Regions from separate parts of the Cobetia sp. 1CM21F genome, predicted to be linked through region 1. Evidence: predicted binding sites of a transcription regulator. Region 1 holds the regulator's gene; each other region holds the start of a gene.
The links. Region 1 encodes PhoB, which activates phosphate uptake and scavenging genes when phosphate is short. Its sites were predicted from a motif close to TGTCATANNNNTGTCANA; they were not measured.
Positions count from the first base shown of each region.

Region 2: the regulator PhoB is predicted to act here: its motif matches at 8,988-9,005, upstream of MSG32_RS12315 (CYTH domain-containing protein).
Region 3: the regulator PhoB is predicted to act here: its motif matches at 7,754-7,771, upstream of MSG32_RS15175 (PhoX family phosphatase).

Region 1 is NZ_JALNTQ010000004.1:80,498-90,852, reverse strand. Features, by position in the region: gene pstA (phosphate ABC transporter permease PstA) at 1-1,058, shown strand, start outside; gene pstB (phosphate ABC transporter ATP-binding protein PstB) at 1,055-1,900, shown strand; gene phoU (phosphate signaling complex protein PhoU) at 2,120-2,845, shown strand; gene cysZ (sulfate transporter CysZ) at 3,042-3,770, shown strand; gene phoR (phosphate regulon sensor histidine kinase PhoR) at 3,973-5,295, opposite strand; gene phoB (phosphate regulon transcriptional regulator PhoB) at 5,303-5,992, opposite strand; gene ubiA (4-hydroxybenzoate octaprenyltransferase) at 6,216-7,106, opposite strand; gene MSG32_RS13575 (chorismate lyase) at 7,174-7,752, opposite strand; gene MSG32_RS13570 (FAD-dependent oxidoreductase) at 8,071-9,270, shown strand; gene MSG32_RS13565 (HU family DNA-binding protein) at 9,521-9,796, shown strand; gene MSG32_RS13560 (hypothetical protein) at 9,970-10,326, shown strand.
Region 2 is NZ_JALNTQ010000003.1:212,773-223,127, forward strand. Features, by position in the region: gene MSG32_RS12275 (sensor histidine kinase) at 1-305, shown strand, start outside; gene MSG32_RS12280 (response regulator) at 371-1,108, shown strand; gene mnmC (bifunctional tRNA (5-methylaminomethyl-2-thiouridine)(34)-methyltransferase MnmD/FAD-dependent 5-carboxymethylaminomethyl-2-thiouridine(34) oxidoreductase MnmC) at 1,123-3,306, opposite strand; gene MSG32_RS12290 (YciI family protein) at 3,631-3,930, opposite strand; gene MSG32_RS12295 (septation protein A) at 3,930-4,511, opposite strand; gene MSG32_RS12300 (PHP domain-containing protein) at 4,880-5,740, shown strand; gene MSG32_RS12305 (L-threonylcarbamoyladenylate synthase) at 5,806-6,429, shown strand; gene MSG32_RS12310 (ion transporter) at 6,573-7,619, opposite strand; gene MSG32_RS12315 (CYTH domain-containing protein) at 7,771-8,781, opposite strand; gene MSG32_RS12320 (TIGR00153 family protein) at 9,257-9,937, shown strand; gene MSG32_RS12325 (inorganic phosphate transporter) at 9,978-10,355, shown strand, end outside.
Region 3 is NZ_JALNTQ010000005.1:87,032-97,386, forward strand. Features, by position in the region: gene rho (transcription termination factor Rho) at 1-1,031, shown strand, start outside; gene ubiD (4-hydroxy-3-polyprenylbenzoate decarboxylase) at 1,203-2,672, shown strand; gene MSG32_RS15150 (FAD-binding oxidoreductase) at 2,759-3,553, shown strand; gene folM (dihydromonapterin reductase) at 3,607-4,320, shown strand; gene MSG32_RS15160 (anti-sigma factor) at 4,475-5,185, opposite strand; gene MSG32_RS15165 (sigma-70 family RNA polymerase sigma factor) at 5,164-5,718, opposite strand; gene MSG32_RS15170 (3-deoxy-7-phosphoheptulonate synthase) at 6,446-7,606, shown strand; gene MSG32_RS15175 (PhoX family phosphatase) at 7,862-10,003, shown strand; gene ppk1 (polyphosphate kinase 1) at 10,240-10,355, opposite strand, start outside.

The DNA.
Region 1 (10,355 bases):
GTGGCGCGGCGCAGACATATGAGGACCCTGAGCTCGAGCAGCAGATGCAGGAGGAGTTGGAGGAGGTGCGTAGCGCCTTCATCGAGCGTGAAGATCAGCTGAGTGCCCTGCGGGATGCGCTGGCGGGCGGTCAGTTGCTGCTGGGCGGCAATGGCGGCTACGAAGGCCGCATCGCGCTCGATGATATCCGCAATGCCTGGCGGCCCAATGCGATGGGCTTCAGCGGCCGGCTGATGATGACCTTCAAGCGTTTCCGTGACTTCGTGGCCGGCGCGCCTACCGAGGGCTTCGGTGGCGTCTGGCCCGCCATCTTCGGCACCGTGCTGATGGTGGTACTGATGTCGATCATGGTGATGCCCTTCGGCGTGATGGCGGCGCTCTATCTGCACGAGGTGGCCCATCAGGGACGCCTGACGCGCCTGACGCGCATCGCGCTGCGCAACCTGGCCGGGGTGCCCTCCATCGTCTATGGCGTGTTCGGTCTCGGCTTCTTCGTCTATGGACTGGGCGCCGGAATCGATGAGCTGTTCTATTCCGAGCGGCTGCCGACGCCGACCTTCGGGACCGGCGGCATTCTGTGGGCCTCGCTGACGCTGGCCCTGCTGACCTTGCCGGTGGTGATCGTCGCCACGGAAGAGGGGCTGGCGCGCGTGCCGCGTCGTCTGCGCGAAGGCGCGCTGGCGCTGGGGGCGACACGCCTGGAAACGCTCAAGCGCGTGGTGATTCCGGCGGCCTCGCCGGCGCTGATGACGGGGCTGATTCTGGCCGTGGCGCGTGCGGCGGGTGAAGTCGCGCCGCTGATGCTGGTCGGGGTGGTCAAGCTGGCCCCGGACCTGCCGCTGGATGACAGCTTCCCGTGGTTGCATCTGGACCGCAAATTCATGCATCTGGGGCATCAGGTCTATGATCTGGCCTTCCAGAGCAGCGACGCCTTCAGCAGTCGGCCGCTGGTCTACGCGACCGCGCTGGTGCTGGTGGTCGTGATTCTATGCCTCAATCTGAGTGCCATTCGCCTGCGTCACATGCTGGCACAACGTTACAAGGGAGCCACCGAATGAGGCGTGACTCTGAACAGCCCAAGCCCCAGTTGTTTCTTCAGGAGACGCCTGCGCGGCCGGCTGAGGACATCTGCCTGGAAACCCGCCACCTGAGCCTCGATTATCAGGCACGTGTCGGCAAGGAGAACCAGACGCGCCGCGCCCTGGAGGACGTCAGCCTGCAGATCGCACGCAAGCGCGTGACGGCCTTCATCGGCCCTTCCGGCTGCGGCAAGTCGAGCCTGTTGCGTACCTTCAATCGCATGACCGATCTCGACGAACAGTCACGTCTTTCCGGCAAGGTACTGCTCGAGGGCGAGGACATTCATGCGCGCGGCGTGGATGTGCCGATGCTGCGCCGCCGGATCGGCATGGTCTTCCAGACGCCCAATCCCTTTCCGATGTCGGTCTACGAGAACGTGGCCTTCGGGCTGCGGCTGGTCGGCGAGAATGACAAGCGCCACCTCGATGACAAGGTCGAATCCTGTCTGCGCTCCGCGGCGCTGTGGGAAGAAGTGAAGGACCGCCTGCACGACAGCGCGCTGGGGCTCTCGGGTGGCCAGCAACAGCGGCTGGTGATCGCGCGGACGCTGGCGGTCGAGCCGGAGGTGCTGCTGCTGGATGAACCGGCCTCGGCGCTGGACCCCATCTCGACGCTCAAGATCGAGGAGCTGATCCGTTCGCTGCGCTCGCGCCTGACGCTGATCATCGTCACGCATAACATGCAGCAGGCCGCGCGGGTGTCGGACGATACCGCCTTCCTGCATGAGGGCCGCCTGGTGGAATTCTCCCCGACCGATCAGCTGTTCACCAACCCGCGGCGCCGCCAGACGGAAGACTACATCACGGGGCGTTTCGGTTAGCGCGCTCATGCGCGAACGTGCAGCCAGATAGCCTTTTCGCCCTGATATTGCTGACGATGGCGGCCAGATACCGCCTTTGCGCCATGGGTGAAACATAACTGCAATCAAGTGTCGGCATGCTGAGGGGGAGCCCGCTGTGTCAGTCAGTAGTGGGCCATACTTGTCACGTCATTCATGTCACGCCCCCTGACTCGGTGGGCGACTTTCCGGGAGAGGGAAATGGATATCACCAGCGATTCGCACGGCAAGCATATCTCAGAGCAGTTCAATCACGAGCTGGATGCACTGAAGACACACCTGCTGGCCATGGGCGGACTGGTAGAGAAGCAGCTGCAGGATGCCGTCACGGCATTGCTGGAAGGCGACAGTGAAACCGCCACGCGGGTGCGCGACAACGACAAGGCTGTCAACGACATGCAGCTCAAGATCGATGACGAGTGCACCCGAGTGCTGGCCCGCCGTCAGCCGGCGGCCTCCGACCTGCGCCTGGTGCTGGCCGTCATCCGCGCCACCTCCGATCTCGAGCGTATCGGTGATGAATCGAGCAAGATCGCACGCAACGCCATCTCGCTGGTCGAGAACGGCCAGAGCCCGCGCGGCATGGTCGAGGTGCGTCATCTCAGCCAGCACGTGCGCAGCATGGTGCGTGACTCCCTGACGGCCTTCGCGCGCTTCGATACCGACCTTGCCCTCAAGGTACTGCGTGAAGACGCCTCGGTGGATCTGGAATATCAGAGCGCGATGCGCTCGCTGATGACCTTCATGATGGAAGACGCGCGCCAGATCACGCCGGTGCTCAACGTGATGTGGATTCTACGTGCGCTGGAGCGCATCGGTGACCACGCCGACAACCTGGCCGAGTACGTCATCTTCCTGGTCAAGGGCGTGGACGTGCGTCACACCGATACCCATGACCTGAAGCCGCAGGACCTGGACAAGAAGTGAGCTGACGCGCTTCCCTGCCCCTGTGTAGCGTCTTTCGCCCCGCTCCTGCTTACCGGCAGGTCGCGGGGCGATTGCGTCGTGGGAGCGCGAGCGATGTCAGGCGGCCGACAGCTGCGCCGCGCAGGCGGGAGTGCTAGGGTGTGGCTCCGGTCAGCCCGCTGGCTGACCGGTTCTTTTGAGATGACGAGGACGTCGCATGATTGATGCCGTATCGGCGCTGGTCCGCGGGACCCGCATGGTCTATACCCCCGGGCTGCGCCGCTTCGTATTCGTACCGCTGGCGATCAACCTGGTGCTCTACAGCATCACGCTGTGGGTATTGTTCAACCAGTTCGGTGGCTGGATCGATTACTGGATGCTCAAGGTACCGGCGTGGCTGGACTGGCTCAGCTGGTTGATCTGGCCGGTGCTGGTGGTGAGTCTGTTGCTGGTGGTGTTCTTCACCTTCAGCCTGGTGACCAACCTGATCGCCGCGCCCTTCTACGGCATTCTGGCCGAGAAGGTCGAGCATCGTCTGGATGGCACCCTGATCGATGATGATCGCGGCCTGATGAAGATCGGCGTCGACTCGCTGGGGCGTGAAATGGCCAAGCTGGGCTACTTCATCCCACGCATGATCGCGCTGTTCATCATCGGCTTCATCCCGGGCCTGAACCTGCTCTCACCGCTGTTGTGGGGGCTGTTCTCGGCCTGGAGCATGTCGATCCAGTACCTCGACTACCCGATGGACAACCATCAGGTCAGCTTCGGTGACATGAAGCAGCGCCTCAAGGCGCGCTGGTGGCCCTCACTGACCTTCGGCGCCGCGGTGTTCGTCATGACGCTGGTGCCGCTGGCCAATCTGCTGTTCATCCCGGGCGCCGTCGCCGGGGCGGTACTGATGTGGCAGAGCCACTACCGTCAGTTGCCGGCGCCGCGTCGTTGAGACAGCCTGTCGCAGAGCTGGCTTGTCGCTGAACTGATTCGTCGCTGAACTGGCTCGTCGCTAAGTTGGCTCGTCGCTGAAATAGCCGCAGCGTCGTCTGATTGACCAAACGAAACGCCCCGCAGTCGCCTCCTTTCGAGGTGGCTGCGGGGCGTTCTGCGTTGGGCTGGCGTTCGGGTCAGATCATCACGGAATCAGCCCATCACTGGGCTAGCGCACTGCTGGCCTGGGGAGCGCTCGCCTGACAGGCGCGCTCGTCGGGGAAGTGACAGCGGAAGCGCGCACCCTCGCCGGGGTGGCTGTCGATCTCCAGATGGCCCTGATGGCGAATCAGCACATGCTTGACGATGGCAAGCCCGAGGCCGGTGCCTCCCGTGGCGGTGCTGCGGCCCTTGTCGATGCGATAGAAGCGTTCGGTCAGGCGCGGCAGGTGGACCGGGTCGATCCCGTCCCCATCATCTTCCACCTCGACCAGCAGGCCCTGGTCATCCGCCTTCCAGCGCAGGGTGATATGACAGTCTTCGGGGGTGTAGCGCACCGCATTGAAGACCAGATTCGAGATCGCGCTGCGCAGTTCCTGCTCCTCACCGCGCAGAGACAGGCTGGCATCGGCCTCGATGGAGAAGGTGTGGCGCCCCTGGGACAGGCCTTCGGCGTCGTCGCGGATATGGCCGAGCAGGGCGCTCATGTCGATGCAGCGACCGTTGTCGGACAGTTCGTCGGTTTCCAGGCGTGACAGGGTCAGCAGGTCCTCGACCAGATGCTGCATGCGGTCGGTCTGGCTCTGCATCTGGCCCAGTCCACGCTGCCAGCGCGGTGGCAGGTCATCGGCGTAATCGGAGTAGGTCTCGAGATAGCCGGCCAGTACCGTCAGCGGCGTGCGCAGCTCATGGGAGACATTGGCCACGAAGTCGCGGCGCATCTCTTCCAGGCGATAGAGGCGGGTGACGTCACGCAGCATGACCAGGCGCTCGTTGTCACCGAACAGGGTGATGGAGATCTGCAGCGTCAGGTTGTCAGACAGCGGCGACTGGAGCGTCAGCGGCTCGCGGTAGGCCAGCCGATTGAAGTAGTCGATGAAGACGGGGTCACGCAGATAGTTGGTGATGTGCTGACCGCGGTCGTGGCTGGCCTTGAGACCGACCAGCTGCTCGGCAGCGCTGTTCCACCATTCCATGTCACCGTGGTTGTCCAGCATCACCAGGCCGTCGCGCATGGCCTCGGAGGATTCCTGGATACGGTTGAGGATGCTGCGCAGTCGCTCCTGAGCCTGACGCTGGCCCTTCTGGTAGCGGTAGAGACGATCGAGCAGGTCTCCCCAGACGCCATCGCCGGGCGGCGGCTCTTCATGGGGATTGGTGATCAGCCAGGTGTAGAGGCTCTTCAAGTGCTTGAGATGGACGAACAGATACAGCGAAAGACCCAGCGCCAGGCCCCAGCCCAGATGGCCCAGCAGGCCACCGATCAGGCCGAAGCCACCGGCAAGGTAGCCGAGGCGCCATAGCTCGTTGGTCCAATAGCGCATGAATCCCTCAGGCCTGAGCGCTGAAGCGGTAACCGGTGCCGCGGACGGTCTGGATCAGATGCTGATGGCCTGTGCCCAGCGCCTTGCGCAGGCGACGGATGTGCACGTCCACGGTGCGCTCCTCGACATAGACGTTGCCGCCCCATACCTGATCGAGCAGCTGGCTGCGCGTGTAGGCACGCTCCTGATGCGTCATGAAGAACTGCAGCAGGCGATATTCGGTCGGGCCGACATCCAGTGAGTTGCCGTGGGCGGTGACGCGGTGGCTGGCCGGGTCGAGCATCAGGCCTTCGACTTCCACCGCCTCCTCGACTCCCTTGGGAGTGGTGCGACGCAGCACGGCCTTGAGACGGGCGACCAGCTCGCGCGGCGAGAAGGGCTTGGTGATGTAGTCGTCGGCACCGGCTTCCAGGCCTTGAATCTTGTTGTCTTCCTCGCCCTTGGCGGTCAACAGGATGATCGGCAGCTCCGAGGTGGTCTCGTCACGCTTGAGACGCCGCGCGAGCTCCAGGCCACTGGTGCCCGGCATCATCCAGTCCAGCAACAGCAGATCGGGCTTTTCATCGACGACGATGGCGTGGGCGTCCCGGGCATTGTCTGCCTCCAGCACGCGGTAATCCGCCATTTCGAGGGCAACGGCGATCATCTCGCGAATCGAGGATTCATCGTCGACAATCAGTACGGTCTTGGAGCTCATCGCTAGATCCCATGCAGCAGTCGGCGCACGCGCCAGAATGACAAGTCGATGACGATTACAACCCGCTTATATGACAACGAGATGACAACTGCCAGCATGGCAGCTTGCACGCAAGCCTGCCAGCCGCCTTGGAGGCGCGGCAGGCAGGCATGAACCGTGGGCTGGGGAGCAACAGAGGGCAGGGGTCGCTTTAAATTAAATAATACTAATGTTTATGCAGGAGTCAGCTCATCGGCCAGGTCGCCAGGGCGATACCGGCGAAGATCAGCAAACCCGTCCAATGATTGTTGAGGAAGGCCTGGAAGCAGGGCGCACGCTCACGCTCCCGGATCAGACGTTGCTGCCAGACGAAGGTGACGGCGGCGGCGGCCAGCCCCAGCCAGTAGAAGATGCCCAGCGCCAGCTGCAGGCCGATGCCGATCAACACCACCAGCATGCCCAGCTGCAACAGGCCGATCATCAGCTTGTCGGCACGCCCGAACAGCACGGCGGTGGACTTGATGCCCACCTTGAGGTCGTCGTTGCGATCGACCATCGCGTAGGCGGTGTCGTAGGCCACCGTCCACATCAGGTTGGCCGCGAACAGCCACCAGCCGTAGGTCGGCACCTCCTCCAGCGTCGCGGCGAAGGCCATCGGAATCGCCCAGCCGAAGGCGGCGCCCAGCACCACCTGGGGCAGATGATGGAAGCGCTTCATGAACGGATAGCTGGCCGCCAGCAGCACGGCGACGATCGACAGCAGCACCGTGGTCAGGTTGGTGAAGCACACCAGCACGAAGGCGGCCGCGACCAGCCCCCCGAACAGCGTCAGCGCCTCGCGTTCCGAAATGCGGCCCGAGGTCAGCGGCCGGTCTCGCGTGCGCTCGACATGCTTGTCCCAATGGCGATCGGCGTAGTCGTTGATGACGCAGCCGGCGGCGCGCATCAGATAGACCCCGGCGATGAAGATCAGCAGGGTCGTGCGCTCGGGAATGCCATCTGCCGCCAGCCACAGTGCCCACAGGGTCGGCCACATCAGCAGCCAGGTGCCGATGGGGCGGTCCAGCCGTGTCAGGGCGAGGTAGTCGGCCAGTCTGGAAGGACGCGAAGCGGCGGAAGTGGATGACGCGGTCATCGGGGCTCCTGGGCGGATGGTAGTGGGCAAGGGAAGAGAGAGAAACGAGGCCAGTCGGCCGCAAGGCTCAGGCCAGCTGCAGCGCGTGCTGGAAGGCCGGTGTGAAGCCCTCCTGCACCAGCACCTTGAAGCGACCATGCGAGAACATCGAGCGGCGCATCCACAGGCTGGTGGTGCGGGCCAGCGGCCTGGGGCTCGAAAGCACCAGCGGGGCGCGGCTGACATCGATGGCGCTGCGGGTCAGGTCGGGCTGGCGAAACAGCCAATGGCCCAGCGAGCGCTCGCCCAGCGTCGAGAGGCGGTGACCGTGGGCCAGGTCCAGCGCCGCCAGCGAGCGTGCGATCACCCATGGCGTATCGCCATGACAGAGTGCCACTTCGCGCCGCCAGACATGCCGGCGTGGGCCGATGCCCAGCAGGCGCGCCTCATCCAGCCGCGCGGGGCCGGTGTCCTGCAGCAGCAGGCGCACGCGCAGGCCCTGAATGGGCTGGCCATCGCGTTCATCCTGCTGCTGCATGGCGCTGGCAAGACGCTGGGTCAGCGAGTCCGTCGAGGAGAGCCACGCCCACCAGCCGGCCGGCATGACACCCTGCAGTGCGGCAGCCGGCTGCCAATGGCGGCGCACCGCCGCCGAAGCAGCGGGCATGACGCGCGTGGGCAAAGGCCAGCGAGGCGCAGGCTGGCACAGGGACTCGGCTGACGAATGAGGCGCCTCACAGGTGGAGGTCTGTGGCGTGAGCGCTGCGTGATGAGGCTCGCCTGCTGGGCATCGGACCACGGTGAATTCCCTGTCAGGATGACGAAATGGCGAGTCTAGCATGGCCGGGCGGCAAGGCCTCCCGCTCAGGCATGCCTGCACTGCTGGCGGGCTGGTATGCTGGGCGCATTCATCGGCGTTCATGACGGACGCTGCTGGCGCTCTTTCATCAGCGCTTCCCTCGGATCGATCTCAGGAGATGGTGCCATGCGCGACCCTCGCACCCTTGTCATCATTGGTACCGGCATGGCGGGCATTGGTCTGGCGCGCGCGCTGCGTGCGCGTGACAAGGACAGCCGGCTGATACTCATCAGCCAGGACAGCGGCCACGATTACGCCAAGCCCATGCTGTCCACCGCCTTCGCCAAGAAGATGTCGGCCACCGATCTGTCGCGTCAGGCGCCGGTGGCGCTGGTGGACGAGCTGAATGCCGAGCTGCGTACCCATCAACGCGTCACTGCCATCGATGGTGATGCCCGCCAGCTATGGCTGGGCGAGGAATGTCTGGCCTATGACGAGCTGGTGCTGGCACTCGGCGCCGCGCCGCGTCGTCCCTTCCCCGTCGCCGCGGAAGTGGCCTCACGCGTGCAGAGCATCAATGACCTCGACGACTATGCGGCCTTCTGCGCGACGCTGACGAAGGCCCGCGAGCGCGGGGAAAACGGGCACGTGGTAATTGTCGGTGCCGGACTGGTCGGCTGTGAATACGCCAATGATCTGACGGCCGCCGGCCACTGCGTCACGCTGGTCGCGCCTGAGGAAACTCCGCTGGATGGGTTGCTGCCGCAAGCGCTGGGGCAGCGTCTGGGTGTGGCGCTGGATGGACTCGGTGTGACGCGTCGCCAGGGCGAGATGGTCGAGACCATCGCCGCCAGCTCAGGCGAGGAGGCCGAGCGCCAGGCCGCGCCGGTCGAGGTGCGTCTGCAGAGCGGTCGTCGCCTGACGGGCTCCGTGGTTCTGCTGGCCACCGGGCTGGCGCCGCGCATTCGTCTGGCGCAGGCCGCGGGCCTGAGCGCCGGCGGTGATGGCATCCGTGTCGACCGCCACCTGGCCACCTCACAGCCGCATATCTGGGCGCTGGGCGATTGCGCCAGTGTCGAGGGCGTCAATGCCATGTACGTTCAGCCGCTGCAGATGGCCGCGCGCACCCTGGCAGCCAACCTGTGTGGTGAGCCGAGCGTGCTCGACTGGAAGGCGTGGCCGGTGCTGGTCAAGACACCGGCCTTGCCGGTGGTGGCCTATCCGCCGCGTTCGGCCGTGGCACGCTGGGAAATCACCGGTGAAGGCGATGACCTCGAAGCGCGTGCACTGGATATGAACGAACGCTTGATTGGATATGCGTTGACAGGCGTCGCCGTTCGCAGGAAAGTCGAGCTAGCGCGGCAGGCGCCGCCGTTGCTAGGCTAGGCGATGCCATGATCGATGGTCGTAAATCCCTTGCTGCCAGCGCGGTCAGGCACGATAGTGAATGCTCCGTCAGACATGCTGCTCAGCGGGCGTCGTCTGACAGGTTGCTGCCATCGACAGGTTTGATACGGCAAAGCTTGCCGGGAGCGGATTGCGTCGCCGCCATACGCCACCGCTAGCAAGTGCAAGAACAACAATGGAAACGGCGGCTTGGCCGCCCGTGCAGAATGCCAAACCAGGAGGGCTTTTCATGCGCAAGCCAGAACTCGCTGCGGCCATCGCCGAGCGTGCGGATCTATCCAAGGACAAGGCCAGTCAGGTACTGAACGTGATTCTCGACGAGATCACTCATACCGTGGCCAAAGGCAATGACGTCTCACTGATCGGTTTCGGGTCATTCACCGTGCGCCAGCGTGCGGCGCGTACCGGCAAGAACCCTCAGACAGGCAAGCCGCTGACCATCCCGGCCAGCAAGACCGTTGCCTTCAAACCCGGCAAGTCGTTGAAGGATGCAGTGACCAAGTAACCTCGGCTCGTGCTTCAGCGCAGACCCGGGGTGGCTGTCGCCATGGCTTTCAATCGTCGTCATAAAAAGCCCTGTCGGCTGTCATGCTGATGCCACCGGTTCCGCCCTGCGGGGCCGGTGGCATTTTCATATGGCCTGCGTGACCGACGCTTCGCGATTCAAGGAATGACACCATGAAGCTCAAGATATTGCTGTGGGTGCTGGGTCTGCTGCTCAAGCGGGCCTTCAAGCGTGACCCCGAATTTCGTGCCGAGCTGGAAAAGCGTCCGCTGGACTGGGGTGTCGCGACCGAAGACATGAGCATCGCGCGTCACTACCGCATGTCCCACGCGGGCGTCACCACGGGCAGTGGCCTGCCGGTGGATACCGAGCTTGAGCTGCGCTTCGCCGATAGCGACAGTGCGGTGGCCTTTCTGCTCAAGCCTTCGCCGCGTGCCTTCCTGCAAGGTCTGATGGACCAGCGCGTGCGGCTGGTCGGCGATTCGGCCCAGCTCAACCGCTTGCAGTCATTGCTCAAGCGCATTCGCTGAATGACCCTGTGCCGTGCCTGCATGAACGA
Region 2 (10,355 bases), on a different contig from region 1:
GCGCTGACGCTCACGCCCCGTCTGTGACCCTGGGGTTGATGCTGGAATCACTGGACCCGTCGGCAGAGGCGCAGTTGTCGATCAGCGTGGCGGACAACGGCCCCGGCATGCCGACGGAGCTGAGGCAGACGGCACGCATGGCGGGGGTGAGCAGTCATGGGGAAGGCCGCGGGCTGGGCCTGTCGCTGGTGCAGGAGATCGTGACCGCGCGCGAGGGCGAATGGCACCTCTATGCGCCCTCGGGCGGCGGTACCCTGGTCGAGCTGACCCTGCCTTGCCGACTGCTGACTGGCGCGGCGCCCTGATAGGGGGCCGCGCATCACGGGATGGCGTTGCGGCCGGAACTTGCACAACGAAGGAGCCAGAGCGCATGCGTGTGCTGATAGTCGAAGACGACCCCATGGTCATGCGTCTCAATGTCGAATACCTCAGTCGCATCGACGGCATGCGCCTGGTGGCCCAGTGCGAGGATGTCGCGACGGCACTCGACGTGCTGGCGCAGGAAGCGGTGGACCTGGTGCTGCTGGATGTCTACCTGCGCAGCCGCAGCGGGCTGGAAGTGTTGCGATGGCTGAGGCGCCACGCCGCCCCCGATATCCAGGTGATCCTGATCACCGCCGCCAGTGAGGCGGACACGGTGCGCAGTGCACATGCGCTCGGGGTGTGCGATTACCTGGTCAAACCCTTCAGCTTCGCCCGTTTTCAGCAGGCGTTGGCACTGGCGCGTCGCGGCCGCCAGCAGCTGGAGAGCCTAGAGGGTGAAGTCAGCCAGCAACAACTGGACCAGCTCTTCGGCGTGCAAGGGCTGGTCAGCGGCGCTGCGGGCGCGGTACCCGAGGGGCGCCTGCCCAAGGGCGTGACGGCGGCGTCACTAGCCTTGGTGGCCAGTGCCATCCAGGCGCTGCCGCGTGAGGAAGGCAGCTTCACCAGTGAGGCGTTGCTGCCTGCCACCGGCATGTCGCGAGTGACCATCCGCAAGTACCTGCGCCATCTCGCGGCCTGCGGCATGCTCAGCGAGGCCTTCCACTACGGTCAGATCGGCCGGCCATCCTTTACCTACCAAGTCATCGACCGTCAGGCCCTGTCCAGACAGTGCCGTCAGGCCTGAGTGATACCGACCTCTCAGCGCCGCTGGACGATATCGCGGATCAGGCGGCGCCCCGGATGCAGGTGCTCGGCCAGTTCGCGTTCCAGTGGCAGCGGCTCGCCACACAGTTGCGAGGCGATCAATTCAGCGCACAGCGGGGCGGTGGTGAAGCCGCGTGAGCCGTGTGCGGTGGAGAGCCACAGGCCGGGCAGGTGGGCGCCGCTCGACTGTGGCACGCGCTTTTTCGCATCGAAGGCCATGGCGGCGTAGTCCTCACGCCATTGCGCGGCGTCCGGTGCCGGGCCGGCCAGCGGGCTCTTGTCCGGGCTGGCGGCGCGCCAGGCGACGCGTCCCTGCCAGTCATCGTCTTCCAGCCTGACACCACGCGCCTGCTCCCAGGCGGCGACGAAGGCGGGCAGGGCACTGCGCAGCTCCGCGACATTGGCGGCGTGGTCCGCCTCGCGGACCGCCTCATCCTCATCGCGAGGGGCGAAGGTCGCGCCGAAGCTGAGTGTCACGCTGCCATCGGCGTGGCGCTGATAGGGCGAGACATAGCCACCGGCGCACACCACGCTGTCGAGCGCGGGCAGGTGCGCGGCGTGTTCCGGCGCTACCGTGATCTCGCTGACCTGGCCGCGAATCGGCTGCAGCGGCAGGTGTGCGAGCGGCTCGGGCAGATTAGTCTGCTCCCCCAGCGCGACAATCAGCTGATCCACTTCAATGCTGGTGCCGTCGCTGGTCTGCAGCTGCCAGCGTGGCGCGCCGTTGCCTGTCTTTCCGCCTTCCTCTCTGCCTTCCTCTCTGCCTTCCTCGGCCCCCAGCGACTGAATGGCCTCGATGCGCGCCTGCAGAAAGCGGATGCCCGGGGTGGCGGCGAGGTGCTGGCAGAGCGCGCTGGGGCGCACCCAGCCGGCGACCGGATAGAAGAGGCCATCGAAGGCGATCTCGCTGCCGGCGATCCGGCTGGCCTCATTGGCGCTGACCGGCGTGAGCAGCGCCTCGGGCAGCGGGTGGTTGTCGAGGAAGCGTTGCTGGCGCTTGCGCTCACGCTCGCTGGTGGCCAGCTGCAGCACGCCGCTGGCGGACCACAGGGTCTGCTTAGGGTCGAGGCTTGCCAGCCAGCGCCGGCTGTACTGCAGCGCGGCCAGCTGGAAGCGACTGGCGGGATTGGTCTCGGCGGCCAGCTTGACGTAGAGCGCACCCTGGCGATTGCCGGAGGCACGTGCGCCGGGGGCTTCGGCATCGATCAGCGTGACCTGCACGCCGCGCCGCGCCAGCGCCTCGGCGCAGCTGGTGCCGGCGATACCGGCGCCGAGTACCGCGACATGCGTCTCGCGAGCGATCGGCGCGGGCTGCGGGGGCTGGGTCCAGGGCTGCTCACGACGCAGCGGATGAAGGGCGCCACGCACCGCGTGCTCCTGCATGGGGGCATGACCGGATGGGGGAGAGACATCAAGTCCCATCAGTTCGGCGCGCGCGGCGGCGGTCGGCTCGTCCAGCTCGCCGCAGATCATCTCGCGCTTCATGCCGTGGCCGGGCACCTTGCGCCACACGAAGCCTGCCGCGCGCAGGCCACGCCGCACGAAGCCCGCGGCGGTGAAGGTGGCGAAGGTCGCCGTGGGGCGCGAGACACCCGCCATGGCCGCGAACAGCTCAGGTGACCACATCTGCGGATTCTTCGACGGCGAGAAGCCATCGAGGAACCAGGCATCCACGCCACCTTCCAGGCGCGACAGGCGCTCCACCGCATCGCCGAAGTGCAGGTCCAGGGTGATGCGCTCATCCAGCCACAGGCGGTGCACGCCGAGGACGGCGGCGGGCCATTGAGCGACCAACGGCTTCGCCAGTGAGGCGAGATCCGGCCAGGCGGACAGCGCCCGCTCGAGGTCCGCGGCGCGCATCGGGTGCTTTTCCACCGAGACGACATGCAGCCGCGCCTCGGCGGGCGCCGTTGCCAGAAAGCGCTGCGCGGCGCACAGGATGTTGAGGCCGGTGCCGAAGCCGGTCTCGCCGATCACGAAGGGGCGCGCTTCCCGCCAGTCACGGAAGCGCTCGCTCAGACGATTGCTGTCGAGGAAGACGTGCACGGTCTCGGCGCGGCCATCGTGGATCGAGAAGTACACATCGCCGTAATCGGTGGCCTGTGGCGCGGTGTCGTCCCACTCGAGCTGCGCCTCCTCCAGTGCCGCCAGTGGCGCCAGTGGTACGTTAGGCACCACGCCGGGCGCCGTGACCGGCTCGATCGCGCTCGGTGGCGTCGTGGCAGGTTTGCGGGCCGCGGTGCCCGAGGCTGCCTGCGGCGAAGTCTTTCGGGCTGACGAGGCGGTCTGATTCGAATTTGACTGATCAGGAGCTGACTGGCCGGGGGCGGGCTGGCGAGGAGAGGAAGGGTGATCGTTCACGGGCATTCCTGGCAGGAGGTCGAGCGGGAGAGCAGCACAGCGAGGCAGCGGCAGAGCAAGGCCTGCAACGCAGACGACGGACAGCCAGGCTGTCCGTCGTCTGTGAGAAACCGCCGGTCAGATGACCGGCCGGGCGCCGGGCTAGGGCAGGGTCTGCTTGAAGGGCTTCACTTCGGCGCTTTCATAGACACCGGCGATGACGAAGGGATCGGCATCGGCCCACTTCTGGGCGTCTTCGAGGGAATCGAACTCGGCGATGATGACGCTGCCGCTGAAGCCGGCTTCGCCCGGAGCTTCGCTGTCGATGGCCGGGTTGGGGCCGGCGATGACCAGACGACCGGCGGCGTGCAGCGCCTCCAGACGTGCCAGATGCGGCGGACGCGCCGCCATGCGTGCTTCGAGGCTACCTTCGACGTCCTGACAGACAATGGAGTAGAGCATCACGAATCATCCTTTTGAGAATTGGTCGAGGAAGCGTTCTCTTCCTGAGGGGCCTGCACCATGTGACGGGACAGGTAGACGCCCTGAACGATGACGAACAGCAGTGTCAGACCGAGCATGCCGAACAGCTTGAAGTCGACCCAGATGTCTTCCGAATAGTGACTGAAGACGTAGATGTTGAGGCCGCCCATGGCGAGGAAGAATACCACCCAGGCTAGATTGAGGCGGTGCCAGATGGGGCGCGGCAGCTGAATCGCCTTTTCCATCATGCGCTCCACCAGCGGCTTGCCACCGAACAGCGGCGACAGCAGGAAGGCGACGGCGAACAGCCAGTTGACCACGGTGGGCTTCCACTGGATGAAGGAGCTGTTGCCGAACAGCACGGTCGCGCCACCCAGCACGACGACCAGCGCCAGGGTGACCAGCTGCATCTTCTCGACGCGCTTGTGGCGCCAGTAGATGTACAGCACCTGCGCGAGGGTCGCGGGAATCAACACGGCGGTAGCCATGATCATGTCGCCAGTCATCTTGTAGACGGCGAAGAAGATCACGATCGGCAGAAAGTCGAGCAACATCTTCATGGGTAATGCGCACTCCTGAACACGACGACGCAGCCGTCGGGAAGGCAAGGGCCTGTGCGAGTGGTATCCTGTCTGACACCAGCGGCGCACCCCTGCCTGCATGTGCTCATTCTGCCGCCATTGCTGCCTGCTGACAAAGCCCCTGTGTGTCCGGGCGCGCATCGCAGCCAATACTGCCCGACGTCTGGCCCGCTGGATCGCCTGCATCTCAGGCATCGCGTGGCACAGACGTTCATCCCGAGAGGTTCCCCGTGTCCGACGTTCTGTCCGACTCTTCGCCGATTTCCGCATCCCGCAAGCCGATCGAGTTTCGCCCGCTGCCGGAGCGCTTCGATTCCGATATCGAGGTGCCGGACATCGACCTGCACATGCATTCCACCGCCTCCGACGGCGGCATGGCACCGACAGAGCTGGTGGCACTGGCCGCGCGGCGCGGTCTGTCACGCATGTCACTGACTGATCACGACAGCATGGAAGGCATCTTCGAGGCCCAGCAGGCCGCCCGCGCCGAGGGAATCTCGTTGCTGCCCGGCTGTGAGCTGTCGGTCCGCTGGCGCAACCAGACCATCCACATCGTGGCGTTGATGCCCGAGGGCGCCGGCGATGCACTGAGTGCCGGCCTCAAGCAGCAGCACGAGGCGCGTGAGCGACGCAGCCACGAGATCGCCACGCGCATGGAAAAGCTCGGGCTCGAGAATGCCTTCGAGCGCGCCCGGGAACAGGCCACGCTGAGTGGCTCAGGCGACCGCCCGCTGTCACGCCCGGATTTCGCCCGCGCGCTGGTCGAGGCCGGGATTGCACGCAACCTGCAGGACGCCTTCAAACGGCACCTTGGCGCGGGCCAGAAAGGCGACGTCAAGGCGCACTGGCCGGAGATGGAAGAGGCGGTGGGCTGGGTGCGTGCCGATGGCGGTATCGCCGTGATGGCGCACCCGATGCGCTACAAGCTGACCCGCACCAAGCGTGGCGAGCTGCTGCGTGACTTCATTGCCGCCGGTGGCGAAGGCGCGGAACTGGTCAGCGGCTTCCAGAATATCGATCGCGCGCGTGACCTGGCGCGTCAGCTCGATGAGCTGGGGCTCTACGCCTCCGTCGGCAGTGATTTCCACTTCCCCGGCGGCCCGCTGGCACCCGGCAGTATGAGTCCGCCGCCCCGCACCAAGGTACCGCCCGTGTGGTGTCATCCGCGCATCGCGCCCTTTTTTGCGGCCGACGCTGCCTCCATGTGATATCAAGAGATCACCGTGACGCCAGTCCGCCTGCCGGGCTGGCGCCCAGACGCAAGGAGCACCGCATGGGACAGTTCTTCCAGATTCATCCCGAAAATCCCCAGAAACGCCTCATCGATCAGGCCGTCGCCATCATCCAGCAGGGTGGCGTGATTGCCTATCCGACCGACTCCGGCTACGCGCTGGGTTGCCATCTGGGCGAGAAGAAGGCCATCGAGCGCATCAAGCGCCTGCGTCAGCTGGACGACAAGCACAACTTCACCCTGGTGTGTTCTGACCTGTCGGAAATCGGCACCTACGCCAAGGTCGACAACGCCATCTTCCGCCTGCTCAAGAGTCACACGCCGGGCGCCTATACCTTCATCCTGCAGGCGACTTCCGAAGTGCCGCGCCTGCTGCTGCACCCCAAGCGTCGCTCCATCGGCGTGCGCGTGCCGGACCACGCCATCACCCACGCCCTGCTGGAAACCCATCGCGAACCGCTGATGAGCGTGACGCTGATTCCGCCGGGCGAGGAACTGCCGATGACGGACGCCGAAGAGATTCGCGAGCGCTTCGGACACGCGCTGGATCTGGTCATCGACGGCGGCGCCTGCAGCTTCGAGACCACCAGTGTGGTGGACCTGCGCGAGCTGCCGCCGGTGATCGTGCGCGAAGGGCGCGGCGATATCTCGAGCTTCACGGAGTGATCGCGACAGCGTAGCGCTTCACGGCGCTGACATCGCCTTGGCATACGAAGACGCCCCCGGACCTTGCGGTCGCGGGGGCGTTGTCATTTCTGAGGCATTGTCATTTCCGGGCGTTGTCGTGTGCTGAGTGATTCTCGGCTTCGTCAGCTGCGGTCGCGGTCGGGAGGCCCGCTCTCGGGAGGCCCGCTATCGGGAGGTTCTGGCTGATCGTCCGATGGCGTCTCTGCGTCAGGCGCAGATTCGGGATCCGGCTCTGTCTCAGGTTCAGGCTCGCGCGGGTCGCGGGTATCCTCGTCCAGCCAGGTGCCGCAGAACTTGCAGTACTTGGCGTTGCGATCATGGCCTTCACGACCACAGCCCGGGCAGGCTTCGTCGCTGGTCTGCTGCATGCGCAGGCCGTTGAGAACCTCGGCCGAGAACACCCCGGTGGGTACGGCGAGAATCGAGTAGCCGAGAATCATCATCAGCGCCGAGATGAACTGCCCCAGCGGCGTGATGGGCGCGATGTCGCCATAGCCCACCGTCGTCAGCGTCACCACGCCCCAGTAGAGCGCCTTGGGAATGGAGGTGAAGCCGGCCTCGGGCGGCTCGATCAGATAGATCAGAGCGCCGAATACCGTGACGATGCTGAGCACGGTGATGAAGAACAGCAGGATCTTGCGCCGGCTGCGCGTCATGGCCTCGACCAGCATGCGGCCCTCGCCGACGAAGGCCATCAGGCGCAACACGCGGAACAGACGCAGCACACGCAGTACGCGCACCACCAGCAGGGCCTGGGCGCCCGGTATCAGCAGCGACAGCCAGGTGGGGGCAATCGACAGCAGGTCGAGCACGCCGTAGAAGCCCTTGGCCCAGGTGCCGGGATGCTTCAGGCAGTAGAGGCGGACGGCGTATTCCAGCGTGAAGATGATCGTGAAGCCCCACTCCATGATGCGGAACAGCTCGCCGTATTGCGCATTGAGCGAGGGCACGCTGTCGAGCATCACCACGGCGACACTGGCGAAGATCATCAGGATCAGGCCGATATCGAAGGCCTTGGCCGCCTTGGTATCGGATTCGAAGATCCAGTGAAACAGCCGCGCGCGCAGGCGGCCCGTGGCGGGCTCGTAGTCGCTGGGGTGCGAGGGTGTCGCTGGGGGGCTTTGCGGCGTGCTGCCATATTCATTGGCAGGGCCCTGGCGTTCAGGCATGCAGGCTTCCTTGACGGGCGTGACGACGCCGGATGAATGTCAGGGCGTATCGGGGATGTCTCAGTGTGTGACCTTCAGTGACTGCCCGGCTGTTGTCCATCAGCCAGTGGTCTAGCGCCTGGCGGCTGGGCAGTCAGTGTCGTTTTGAGGTTCAGCCGCGCAGCGTCGCGAGCAGTGACAGGCTGTGCTGGCCGAAGTCGCGAGTCGCCCAGTCCTGTGAGGCGTCGCCGTCGCTGCTTTCCAGCGCCTCGACCAGCGCCACCGCGTGGATATGGCCGGGATGCTGGCTGGCGGCCAGTCGTGATGCGAGGGCCGACAGGGCGGCCAGCGCATGCGCGTGCCACTTGAGGTCGTCTTTCGCCTGGCGGTCGGCGTGGGCATCGAGGGCATCGATGGCGGCGGACAGCAGCGCGCCGGGGTCAGCGGTATCCAGCGTCTTCTCATGCCATTCGCCATCCCGCAGCGCCGCACCGCGCTTGGCCTTGCTGGCATCTGCCGGGCGCAGTGCCAGGCGGCTGGCCAGTGAATCCGCCAGCTGCCAGAGCACGCCTTCTCTCACCTCGGGGGCGAGTTCTTCGCCGCCGGTCAGCTCGAGCTCGATCTCCTGGATGGCCACTTCGCGACCACTGGCCTTCACCGCGCCCAGGTCCAGCGCCATCTCGACGCCGACGGTGACCTGCTCGTCGCTCACATTCTCGTCGCTGCGTGTCGCCTTGACGTCGATCTGCCAGGCATGACGCTCGAAATCGGTGCTGAAACTGGGCGCGAGTGCACTCAGCAGCTGCTCGCGGGCGCCGTCTTCCAGCGCCTGCAAGGGCGGCAGGCCACGCAGGCCGTCGAGGTCGAGGCCGGTCTGGCCCTCGGGCAGCTCCCACTCCCATTCGCCGCGAGAATGCAGTCCGCCATGGCTCTCGCCGCTGGTCTTGAGCGTCTGGCGCAGGGCGCCCGTGCTGTCGGCATCCTCACCGCTCTGGCGCAGACGCAGCGCCATGCGCGCGCGCTCCAGCGCATGCTCGGGGGTGTCGAAGTAGGTGTTGGCCAGCCAGCGCCGCCTGGGGGCGACCGTTGCCAGTTCTGCAATGCTCGCCAGTGTCTCCAGAATGGCATCGCGATCAATGACGGGTTGAGACAGTGCCAGTTTGAGTTCGATTTCCTGCGCCATGATGGGCACTCCCTGTACGGATGAAAGAAGACAGATGCTGACGGATGAGGGTGACAGCGGCGCCAGGACCGCAGAGCCTTCGGCAAGCGTGGTGCATGGTGGTGAAGGCTCGTGTGTCTCATGCTCGCGCCTGGCCCGCGGCAAGGCAAGCACGGGGAGGGCGGAAGGGCATGCGGGATATCGGCCTGTCGGCAGAATCACACTTATATGACAGCATGATGACATTGAAGTGACAGCAATTGCCTGTCGTCACGTCCTTGGTTATATTACGAACAGTGGATAAAGCCAGCGACCACGGGTCCTGCCGCTGCATGACAATCTCTCTTCTGGAATCCTTCGTGTTCCCCCGAACTGCCGCTGTTGTTGCGTGAATGACAACAGCATGGCGGTATCATGACGTTACGATGAAAGTTATGTGATCGTCACAAAGGCTTTGCTACACTCCGCGCGTCAATCCTTAACGCCGACGGCCACTATGGTAACGACCAACCCTTTCTCTTCGATGTTCGGGCGCTCGCCTTTCAAGGCGCTGCACACCCACATCATCAAGACCGACGAGTGCGCCCAGCACTTGCTGACCTTCTTCGACGCCTGCGAGCAGGGTGATTGGGAGCAGGCAGCCAGCATTCGCAAGACCATCAGTGGTCTGGAGCGTGAAGCGGACGAGTTGAAGACGCAGCTGCGTCTCAACCTGCCCAACTCGCTGTTCCTGCCGGTCTCGCGCTCCGACCTTCTCGAGCTGATCCATGTCCAGGATTCCATCGCGAATGTCACCAAGGACATCGCCGGGATCATGCTGGGTCGTCATATGCAGATACCCACCGCACTGGTGCCCGCCATGCGTGAGTATCTCAAGACTGCGGTCGAATCGGTCTGCCAGGCGCGTCGTGCGTTGGGTGAACTGGAAGACCTCGTCGAGTCCGGTTTCGGGCGCAACATGAGCGAGCTGGTCGACAAGCTGATCAACGAGCTGCATGAGCTCGAGAAGCAGTCCGACGAACAGCAGATCGCCATCCGCCAGACCCTGTTCTCGCTAGAAGCCAGTCTCCCGCCCGTCGATGTGATCTTCCTCTACAAGATCATCGATTGGGTCGGCGATGTGGCTGACCAAGCGGAAAAGGTCGGTACCCGACTGCAGATCCTGATGGCGCGCTGAGCGCCATCAGGACGTCCTGCCATCTGTCCAAGAGTCTTCTATGTCCATCATTGCTCAATACGGCGATGTGCTCGTCATTCTTGCCTGTCTGTTCGGTTTCTTCATGGCATGGGGTGTGGGTGCGAATGACGTCGCCAATGCCATGGGAACCTCGGTAGGTTCCAAGGCGATCACCATCAAGCAGGCGATCATCATCGCCGTGATCTTCGAATTCCTCGGTGCCTGGCTTGCCGGTGGTGAGGTGACTGACACCATCCGCAAGGGCATCATCGACCCGTCACTGCTGATCGAGAATCCACAGTTCCTGGTCTACGGCATGCTGGCCTCGCTGCTGGCCGCCGGTATCTGGCTGCTGATCGCTTCCATGAAGGGCTGGCCGGTCTCGACCACCCACTCCATCGTCGGCGCCATCGTCGGC
Region 3 (10,355 bases), on a different contig from region 1:
ATGACATCTACGTTTCACCGTCCCAGATCCGTCGCTTCAATCTGCGCAAGGGCGACACCATCTCCGGCAAGATTCGTCCGCCGAAGGAAGGGGAGCGTTACTTCGCGCTGCTCAAGGTCAATCAGATCAACTTTGACCGCCCCGAGAATGCCAAGCACAAGATCCTGTTCGAGAACCTGACGCCGCTGTTCCCCCAGTCGCGTCTGCTGATGGAAATCGGCAACGGTTCCACCGAAGACATCACCTCGCGCATCCTTGATCTGACCGCGCCGATCGGCAAGGGCCAGCGTGGCCTGATCGTCTCGCCGCCCAAGGCGGGCAAGACGATGATGCTGCAGAACATCGCCGCCTCCATCACGCGCAACAACCCCGAATGCCACCTCATCGTGCTGCTGATCGATGAGCGTCCCGAGGAAGTCACCGAGATGTCGCGCACCGTGCGTGGCGAAGTCGTGGCCTCCACCTTCGATGAGCCGCCGGCCCGTCACGTCCAGGTCGCCGAGATGGTGATCGAGAAGGCCAAGCGTCTGGTCGAGCACAAGAAGGATGTCGTCATCCTGCTCGATTCCGTGACCCGTCTGGCGCGTGCCTACAACACCGTGGTGCCGTCCTCTGGCAAGGTGCTGACCGGTGGTGTCGACGCTCACGCGCTCGAGAAGCCGAAGCGCTTCTTCGGTGCCGCGCGTAACATCGAAGAAGGCGGCAGCCTGACCATCCTCGCCACGGCGCTGGTCGATACCGGTTCCAAGATGGACGAAGTCATCTTCGAGGAATTCAAGGGCACCGGTAACATGGAAGCTCACCTCGACCGCAAGCTGGCCGAGCGTCGCGTCTTCCCGGCCCTCAACATCCGTCGCTCCGGCACGCGTCGTGAAGACCTGATCGCGTCCGAGGATGAAATGCAGCGCATGTGGATCCTGCGCAAGCTGCTCAACCCGATGGAAGATGTGGCAGCCACCGAGTTCCTGATCGATCGCCTGAAAGATACCAAGACCAATCTCGAGTTCTTCGAGGCCATGAAGCGCCGCTGATCGATACTTGGCCCAGCCGGCTGGCTGGCCATGCTCTCGACAGGTGCTTGCCATGTGCTTGCCAGGACGCCCACTTCCCGCCCGGGAAGTGGGCGTCTTGCGTTGCTGACCTGCCGAGTGCCGGCTGGCAATGGTATGCTCGGGACTTGATCAAGCCGAGCGGAAACTCCCATGCAGTATCGAGACTTACGCGATTTCATCGCGGCGCTGGAAGAGAAGGGCGAACTCAAGCGCATTCGTGCCGAGGTGGACCCCTATCTGGAGATGACCGAGATCTGCGATCGCACCCTGAAGGCGGGTGGTCCGGCGTTGCTGTTCGAGAACGTCAAGGGCCACAGCATGCCGGTGCTGGGCAATCTGTTCGGCACGCCGCGGCGCGTGGCGCTGGGCATGGGGCAGGAATCCGTCGAGGCGCTGCGCGAAGTCGGCGAGCTGCTGGCCTTCCTCAAGGAGCCTGAGCCGCCCAAGGGCTTCCGGGATGCCTGGGACAAGCTGCCGATCTTCAAGCAGGTGATGAGCATGGGGCCGAAGAAGGTCAAGCGTGCGCCCTGTCAGGAGATCGTGCTGGAAGGGGATGATGTCGATCTCGACATGATTCCGATCCAGCACTGCTGGCCCGGGGATGCCGCGCCGTTGGTGACCTGGCCGCTGGTGATCACGCGCGGTCCGCACAAGGAGCGCCAGAACCTCGGCATCTATCGTCAGCAGAAGCTCGGCAAGAATCGCCTGATCATGCGCTGGCTGGCACACCGTGGCGGCGCACTGGACTTCCGCGAGTGGCAGAAGGCCCATCCGGGCGAGCCCTTCCCGGTCGCGGTGGCACTGGGTGCCGATCCGGCCACCATCCTCGGCGCTGTCACGCCGGTGCCGGATTCACTCTCCGAGTATGCCTTTGCCGGTCTGCTGCGCGGCTCGCGCACCGAGTTGGTCAAATGCGGCCTGTCGGATCTCGAAGTCCCGGCCAGCGCCGAGATCATCCTGGAAGGTTATCTGTATCCGGATGACGTGGCACCGGAAGGCCCCTACGGCGATCACACCGGCTATTACAACGAGGTGGAGACCTTCCCCGTCTTCACCATCGAGCGCATCACCCATCGGCGCGACCCGATCTATCACTCCACCTATACCGGGCGTCCGCCGGATGAGCCGGCGATTCTCGGCCTGGCGCTCAATGAAGTCTTCGTGCCGATTCTGCGCAAGCAGTTCCCGGAGATCGTCGACTTCTATCTGCCGCCGGAAGGCTGCTCCTACCGCATGGCGGTGGTGACGATGAAGAAGCAGTACCCCGGCCACGCCAAGCGCGTGATGATGGGGGTCTGGAGCTTCCTGCGTCAGTTCATGTACACCAAGTTCGTGATCGTGCTGGATGATGATGTCGATGCCCGCAAGTGGGAAGATGTCATCTGGGCCATCACCACGCGCATGGACCCGAGCCGTGATACCGTTCTGGTCGACAATACGCCGATCGATTATCTGGACTTCGCCTCGCCAACGGCGGGTCTTGGCTCCAAGATGGGCATGGACGCGACCAACAAGTGGCCCGGCGAGACGGACCGCGAGTGGGGCGAGCCCATCGTGATGAGCGAAGAGATCACATCCCGTGTCGATGAACGCTGGGACAGTCTGGGCATTCTGGACTGATTCCGCGACAGACCATCAACACCCATGCATTTACCCTGTCGTTGCGCGGCGCGCTGGCGGCAGGCATCAGATAACAAGAGGATACGATGACGGCGCGGACCCTGACCTGTCATGTCGAGAGTGTGGAAGATCTGACCCCGGACGTGTTTCGTGTGCGCTTCGCCGCACGTCCCGAGGCCCTGGCGCACGCGCCGGGCCAGTATCTCGAGATGAAGCTCGATGACACCACCTGGGTACCGTTCTCCATCGCCAATGCCGCCAGTGATGATGGCGTGCTCGAGCTGCATATCCAGCATTGGCCGGAGCGCAGCAATTCCGCGCGTCTGCGCAGCCTGCTGGTCGCGGCCAATCAACTAGAGCTGCGTCTGCCCAGTGGCGAGTGCGTGCTGGACCTCGACGACCCCAGCCCCATCGTGCTGATCTGTGCCGGCACCGGGTTCTCGCAGATGCACGCCATGCTGCAGGCGGCGTTTGCGCGTGGCCTGACCCAGCCCATCGAACTGTGGTGGGCGGCGCGCGAGCGACGTGATCTGTATCTGGAGAGTGCGGCGCTCAACTGGGCCGCCAGTCAGCCCAACTTCCGTTATTTCCCGGTGCTGGAAGAAGCGCCGGAAGTCGGTGATGCCCACCATCGCGCGCTGGAAGCGGCCGGTGTCGAGGCCGCTTTCAATGGCCATCTGGGGCGTATCGATGAGGCGCTGCGCAAGCACGCGGGCAGCATGGCGGGCAAGCGCGTCTATCTGTCCGGCTCGCCGGGCATGGTCTATGCCTGTGTCGATGCGCTGACGCCATTGGGGGTCGAGGCCAGCGCGCTGAGCTCCGATGTGTTCAGCTATGCGCCACGCGAGCCGCTGCTGGACCCGGCGCTGGTCTCTGCCTGAGGCAGCCTGACATTGCTTGAAGCCGCCTGACATTGCCTGAAGGAGTCGAGTGAATGAGTCAGTCTCCGATACTGATCACCGGTGGCGCCCAGCGTCTGGGGCGCTATTGTGCCGAGCGACTGATCGATGATGGTCATCCGGTCATCATCAGTTATCGACGCGAGCGGGAAGAGCTCGACGCCCTGCGCGCGCTGGGCATTCGCACCGTGCAGGCGGATTTCTCCAGCGAGGCAGGCATCCAGGCCTTCATCGCGGCGATTCGTGAGCTGACTCCGACATTGCGGGCCATCGTGCACAATGCCGGCGACTGGGCGCCGGATGGCGACGGCGAGGGGCAGGGCGAGCTGTTCGAGCACCTGTTCCGTGTCCACATGCAGGCGCCGTACCTGATCAATCTGGCGCTGCGCGATCTGCTGGAAGCCGGAGTCGAGACGCAGGCGGACATCGTCCACATGAGTGACTTCGTGGTCCAGAAGGGTTCGCGCAAGCATGCGGCCTACGCGGCCAGCAAGGCGGGACTCGAGAACCTGACCTTGTCGTTCGCGTCGATGTTCGCGCCACGCATACAGGTCAACACCATCGCGCCGGCGCTGATCATGCTGCGCCCGGGCGATGATGATGACTATGCCGAGCGTGCGCGTGCCAAGTCGTTGATGCAGCAGGTGCCCGGGCCCGGCGTCATCTGGCAGGCACTGCGCTATCTGCTGGATAGTCCCTATGTCACGGGCACGACCCTGCCGGTGGATGGTGGCCGCCACCTGCGCTGATAGCTTGCGTCAGTGGTCTTTAGGCCATCGCTTCTGGTATCCAAGACCTGACGCTCACGACACGACATTGGGCATATGAGCACCGCACTAAAAAGCCCCCGCTTCTCAGCGGGGGCTTTTTTCGTTGGCGCGACATCCTGCACCAGCGAAGCGCTTACAGGATATGGCGGCCTTCGACCGGCGTCAGCTGACCCTTCTTGAGGGTCGGCCCCATCTGGTTGCCGGAGGGGGCGCCCTGCGGACTTTCCAGCGTGATCACCAGGTCGCTGTCGGGGAAGGCGGCCAGATACTCCTTGGGCACCTCGACCTTCATGGTGCCGGAGTGCGGCAGGATGCCCAGTGACATCGGCTCCTTGCCATCCTTGGCCATCAGCCACAGCTCGCAGACCTTGCCGGGGGCCGGCGCTTCGGGCCTGACGGCCTGCACCATCATCTCGCCCGAATGGGAGGCGTTGACGATCCAGCCGGGGCTGCTGTCAGAGTTGTTGACCACGAACACGTAGTCGCTCTCCATGCCCGCGTTGTGCCCCAGGCTGAAGGTCAGGGTGACTGCCAGCGCCAGGCTGAACGCCGTGGCGGTCATACCCTGCCACAGGCCCAGGCGACGCCACCAGGGCTGACGGGCGGTGCCCGTCGCCTCGGCGATGCCTTGCCAGACATGGGCCGGTGGCGTGACGGGGGGAAGCTGTTCATTGAACACGTTGAGATGCTCGCGCCAGCGCTCCACATCACGTTGCAGGTCGTGGCTGACGGCCAGCAGTGACTCGAATGCCGCGCGCTCGTCGCGTGTCAATGTGCCGAGCGCATATTCGCCCGCTGCGGCTTCGCGCAGTTCCGGGTCGCTCAGATCAAATGACTCATGCATGTCTTCAACCTCTCGAGTCCACGACGGACCCAGCTCTTGACGGTGCCCAAGGGCTGGTCCAGTTGATTGGCCAGATCCTGGTGGGTGAGGCCTTCGAAGTAGGCCAGTTCCAGGGCGCGGCGTTGATCGTCATTCAGCTCGGCCAGGCACTGGTGGAGTTCACCACTGTGCTGGGCCAGGTCGACATCTGCCTCGATATCACTCCGCCCCGGCATGGCGGCGATCAATTCATCGCTGTCATGCTCGCTGGGTCGCTGTCGACGTATCCAGTCGATGGCGATGTTGCGGGTCATGGTGCCGAGCCAGGTCATCGGGCGGGCGCGGCCGGCGTCATACTGGGCGGCGGCGGCCCATACCCGGATGTAGACCTGCTGAAGACAATCCTGCGCGGATGCCTCATGTCTCAAGATACGCAGCAACTGAGCGTATAGATGCGCACTGGTTGCTCGATAGAGCTGATCCAGTGCCTTGGCATCCTGCCGGGCGCATCCCGACAGATACTCAATCAGTGCATCATTTCGGGAATCCTGCATGCATGCATTCCAAGCTGTGGGCGCGGTGTCAGGCACCGCTGGACGAATGCGTGTTGCCGATCATGTTGCTCGACAACCAAAGATTATACTGATGCCACTTCAGGCTGATAGCCCTTCTTTATGCGTGCGGGCAAAGGTTTGTTGCCGGTTCACGCTTGCGCAGGACGATCTGGAGTGCAAGGATAGTCCTATCACCATTTTCATCGTCACTACTGGATACCGGCCCGACCCATGAATCAGACCACCAGCCACCGCCCGTTCACTGTCGCTGCCTGCCCTTCGGGCCAGGTCGTGACGGCGGCGTGTGCGGCCGGCTATTGGTATTGGTTTACACAGGGGCGCGCCTGAGGTTACGGCGCGCCTGTCTCGTACGGGCTGCCACCACCTTGAAGAACCCCCGGTCGCAGCCACGGCCGGGGGTTCTTGCGTTTCGGGCCTTGCGAAATCCATGACGAGAGGCATGTCACCCTAACGTGCCGACAATGATTGCAGCATGAATGACGAGAGGAATGACCATGCGCACCACTATCCTGACTACCCGCTTTTCTCTTGCCTCCGCTCGGGTCGTGCATGGTTATTGGCGCTGGCGATTTAGCGGCGTCCTGCCTCTTTCCGCTGTCACCGCGGGGCAGGGCGAGCAACACCGGGGTGACGATTCGCGAAGTCCCTGTCTGTCAGAATGAATATTGCGTGATGGAGCCAAGGCTTCATCACAGGAGAGAAGACCATGAACGCCAGCCTTGAACGCGTGTTGACCGCCAACCCGCACACTGCCGACGCCACTGTTGACCCCTTGACTGCCGAGAACGCCACCGTGACCCGCTCTGATGCCGCCCAGACACCGACCACACCCGGACGCATCAGTCGTGAAGCCCTGCCCAGCGCCAGCGAATTGCGCGAGCAGCTGCCGGTGGACGCCGACCTGGCCGGCCAGATTCGCCGGCATCGCGATGAGATCAACGCCATTCTCGCCGGCGACGATGATCGTCTGCTGGTGGTGGTCGGGCCGTGCTCCATCCATGATCTCAAGGCCGCGCGCGAGTACGCCCAGCGCCTGGCGGTGATCGAGCCGCAGGTACGTGATCGCCTCAAGCTGGTGATGCGTGTCTATGTCGAGAAGCCGCGCACCACGGTGGGCTGGAAGGGGCTGGCCTATGATCCGCATCTGGATGGCAGCGATGACATGGCCACCGGCCTGCGTCAGGCACGCGAGCTGATGCGCGAGATCAACCAGCTGGGCCTGCCGGTGGCGACGGAGCTGCTGCAGCCGCTGACCGCCGCCTACCTGGAAGACCTGCTCGGCTGGGCGGCCATCGGCGCCCGCACCACCGAGTCGCAGATCCATCGCGAGATGGCCTCCGGCCTCGGCTGTGCAGTGGGCTTCAAGAACGGCACTGACGGAGGCGTCGAGGTCGCCGTGCAGGCCATCGGGGCGGCGGCGCATGGGCATCGCCACTTCGGCATGGATGACAGCGGACGTCCGGCGCTGATCGAGACCGCGGGCAACCCGCATACCCATGTGGTGCTGCGCGGCGGCCATGGCCAGCCCAACTATGACGCCGCCTCGGTGGCCGCTTGCCGGCGTGAGCTGGAAGGCGCTGGCCTGACGCCGCGTCTGATGGTCGATTGCAGCCACGCCAATTCCCGCAAGGACCACCGCCGCCAGAGCGAAGTGATGCTGGATGTGCTCTCTCAGCGCCTGGCGGGGGATGATGCCTTGATCGGCGTGATGCTCGAGAGTCACCTCAATGAAGGCAAGCAGGCCTTGCCGGCAGCGGAGAAGCTCTCCCAGCTGCGTCATGGCGTGTCCGTCACCGATGCATGCCTGGGCTGGGAAACCACCGAGCACCTGCTGAGCCTGGCCGCCGAGCGCTTGCGCGAGGCCTGAGATCAAACGCCAGACTCGCGCCTCGATGGAAGGATGACGTCGCGCTTGCCTGATGTTTGCTGAATTTGTCGGCTTGTCCTGAAGTCCCCAGCGCCCAACGGTCGAAAGGCCGTTGGGCGCTGTCGTCTCTTGCCCTTGTTGCCCGTTCGTCACGGAATTGTCATCGGGCTCGCGTATCACTCTTGTTGCCTTCGGCATGCCCTCAAGGGGCATGCCTGAACAGAACAACCCGAAACCTGACTACGGGGAAGCGACATGAGCAAGGAAATCGAAGACCATCGCCTGCTTAATCCCAGCAGCAACGAGACGTTCTCATCCGTCATCGAACGACACATCTCGCGTCGTCGTGTCCTGCAGGGTGGCCTGGGCATGGCGGCTGCCAGCATGCTGGGTGGTTTCGGTCTTGCGGGGCTGAGCACCACGGCCAACGCCGCCAGCAACGCTGCGGGCGAGAAGACGGCTCTGGCACTGGCCTTCGAATCGATCAAGGGTTCACGCACGGATGCAGTCGTGGTTCCCAAGGGGTATACCGCACAGGTGCTGGCGCCGTGGGGTACGCCGCTCAATGCCAAGGCACCCAAGTGGAGCAAGGACCTGGCGATGACGCCGGAGATCCAGCTCAACACCGTCGGCATGCATCACGATGGCATGCACAACTTCGCCTTGAGTGACGACACGGCCTCCAGCAACTTCCTGCTGGTCATGAACAACGAATACATCGATCAGGATGCTCTGTGGGCACCCAAGGGCGGCGCGACCAATGCGGATTCCGGCAAGCGTCCGGCCGATGAAGTGCGCACCGAGATCAATGCCCATGGCGTGACCATCGTCGAGGTCAAGAAGGCCAGCAACGGCAAGTGGGAAGTGGTGGGCGATTCGCGCTACAACCGCCGCTACACCAGCGCCAGCGAAATGAAGCTGAGCGGCCCGGTAGCGGGCAGCGATTACGTCAAGACGGCCTTCTCGCCGGATGGCATGCGCACCCGTGGTACCAACAACAACTGCGCCAACGGCTACACCCCGTGGGGCACCTACCTGACCTGCGAAGAGAACTGGCCGGGCTACTTCGTCAAGCGCAGCGATCGTCAGCTCGATGACAACCGCATCGGCATCGAGACCGAGCGTGGCCGCTATGGCTGGGAAACCGCCGCCGGGGATGCCAGTGAAGTCGATGGCGAGTTCGCGCGTTTCGACAACACGCCGACGGCAGACAGCGCCGACAAGGATTACCGCAACGAACCGCGGACCTTCGGCTATATCGTCGAGATCGACCCCTACACCGGCGAGCAGGCCATCAAGCGCACCGCGCTGGGCCGCTTCCGTCACGAAGGTTGCTGGCCGGGCAAGCTGGTCGAGGGTGAGCCGGTGGTCTTCTACTCCGGTCACGATTCGCGCAACGAGTACATCTACAAGTTCGTGTCGGACGCCAAGTGGGACGCCGCTGATGCCCGTGGCGCCGGTGACTTCAAGGACCGCCTGGCGATCGGCGACAAGTACCTGGACAAGGGCACGCTGTATGTCGCCCAGTTTTCCGCCGATGGCACCGGCACGTGGCTCAAGCTGACGCCGGACGCCGTGACCAAGGATGGTCGCACCCTGGCCGAGGCACTGGGGCTTGCGGCCGATGACCTGGCTGGCATCATCATCCACACCACCGATGCGGCTGACCTGATGGGCGCGACCCCGATGGATCGTCCGGAGTGGGGTGCGGTGGACCCGGTGTCCGGTGAGGTCTACATGACGCTGACCAACAACTCCAAGCGCACCGAGGAAGGCACTGATGCCGCCTTCACCAACGATGGCACCGCCATCGAGGAGCCGGGTGTCGGTTACAAGACCGCGCCGACCAACGCGGCCAATCCGCGTGGCAACAACGAAGCGGGTCAGATCATCCGCTGGCGTGAAGCGGGCGATCACACGGCCTTCGATTGGGAGATCTTCGTGTTCGGCGCAGCGGCCAGCGATGCCGACAACCTGTCCGGCCTGACCGAGATGAACGAGTTCGCCAGTCCCGATGGCCTCTACTTCGACGGCCGCGAAGGACAGGACAGCATCCTGTGGATCCAGACCGACAACGGCTACGAAGGCATCACCGAGGTCACCAATGACCAGCTGCTGGCGGTCGTGCCGGCAGGTCTCGAGCAGGCCGAGGGAGATGCGGCCGTGATCGGTGCCGACAACCAGGCGCAGCTCAAGCGCTTCGCGGTGGGCCCGAACGGTTGTGAAGTCACCGGGATCTTCACCACCCCGGACAAGACCGCGATGTTCATCAACATCCAGCATCCGGCCAACTGGCCGCAGAGCGATGATGCCACCGCCGAGACCGATGGCAGCGTGCGTGCCCGCGCCGCGACCGTGGTCATCCAGCGCGAAGATGGCGGCCAGATCGGCGTCTGATGTAAGCCGCGCGTCAGGTGTGAACGCGAAGCCCCCGTATCGATGATACGGGGGCTTTTTCATGCGCCTGAACCTGGCCCCGCTTCGCTTGAGGGCGCTTGGTCGATCAAGCGGGTGGGGAGGGCCAACGACAACGGCCCCCACGCAAGCGTGAGGGCCGAGAGTCCAGCGGTCTGTCTTTAGCTCATCTGATTTGAGAGCTGACCTGATTTGAGAGCTGACCTTGGCGAGCGCGATCAGGCCTTGGCGGCGTAGGCGAACAGCAGGGTTTCCTGCACGCTGATCGGTTCCGCGTCGCCGGCATCCAGCTGGGTGTAGTGGCCATCGCTTTCCAGACGCCAGCTCTGGCAGT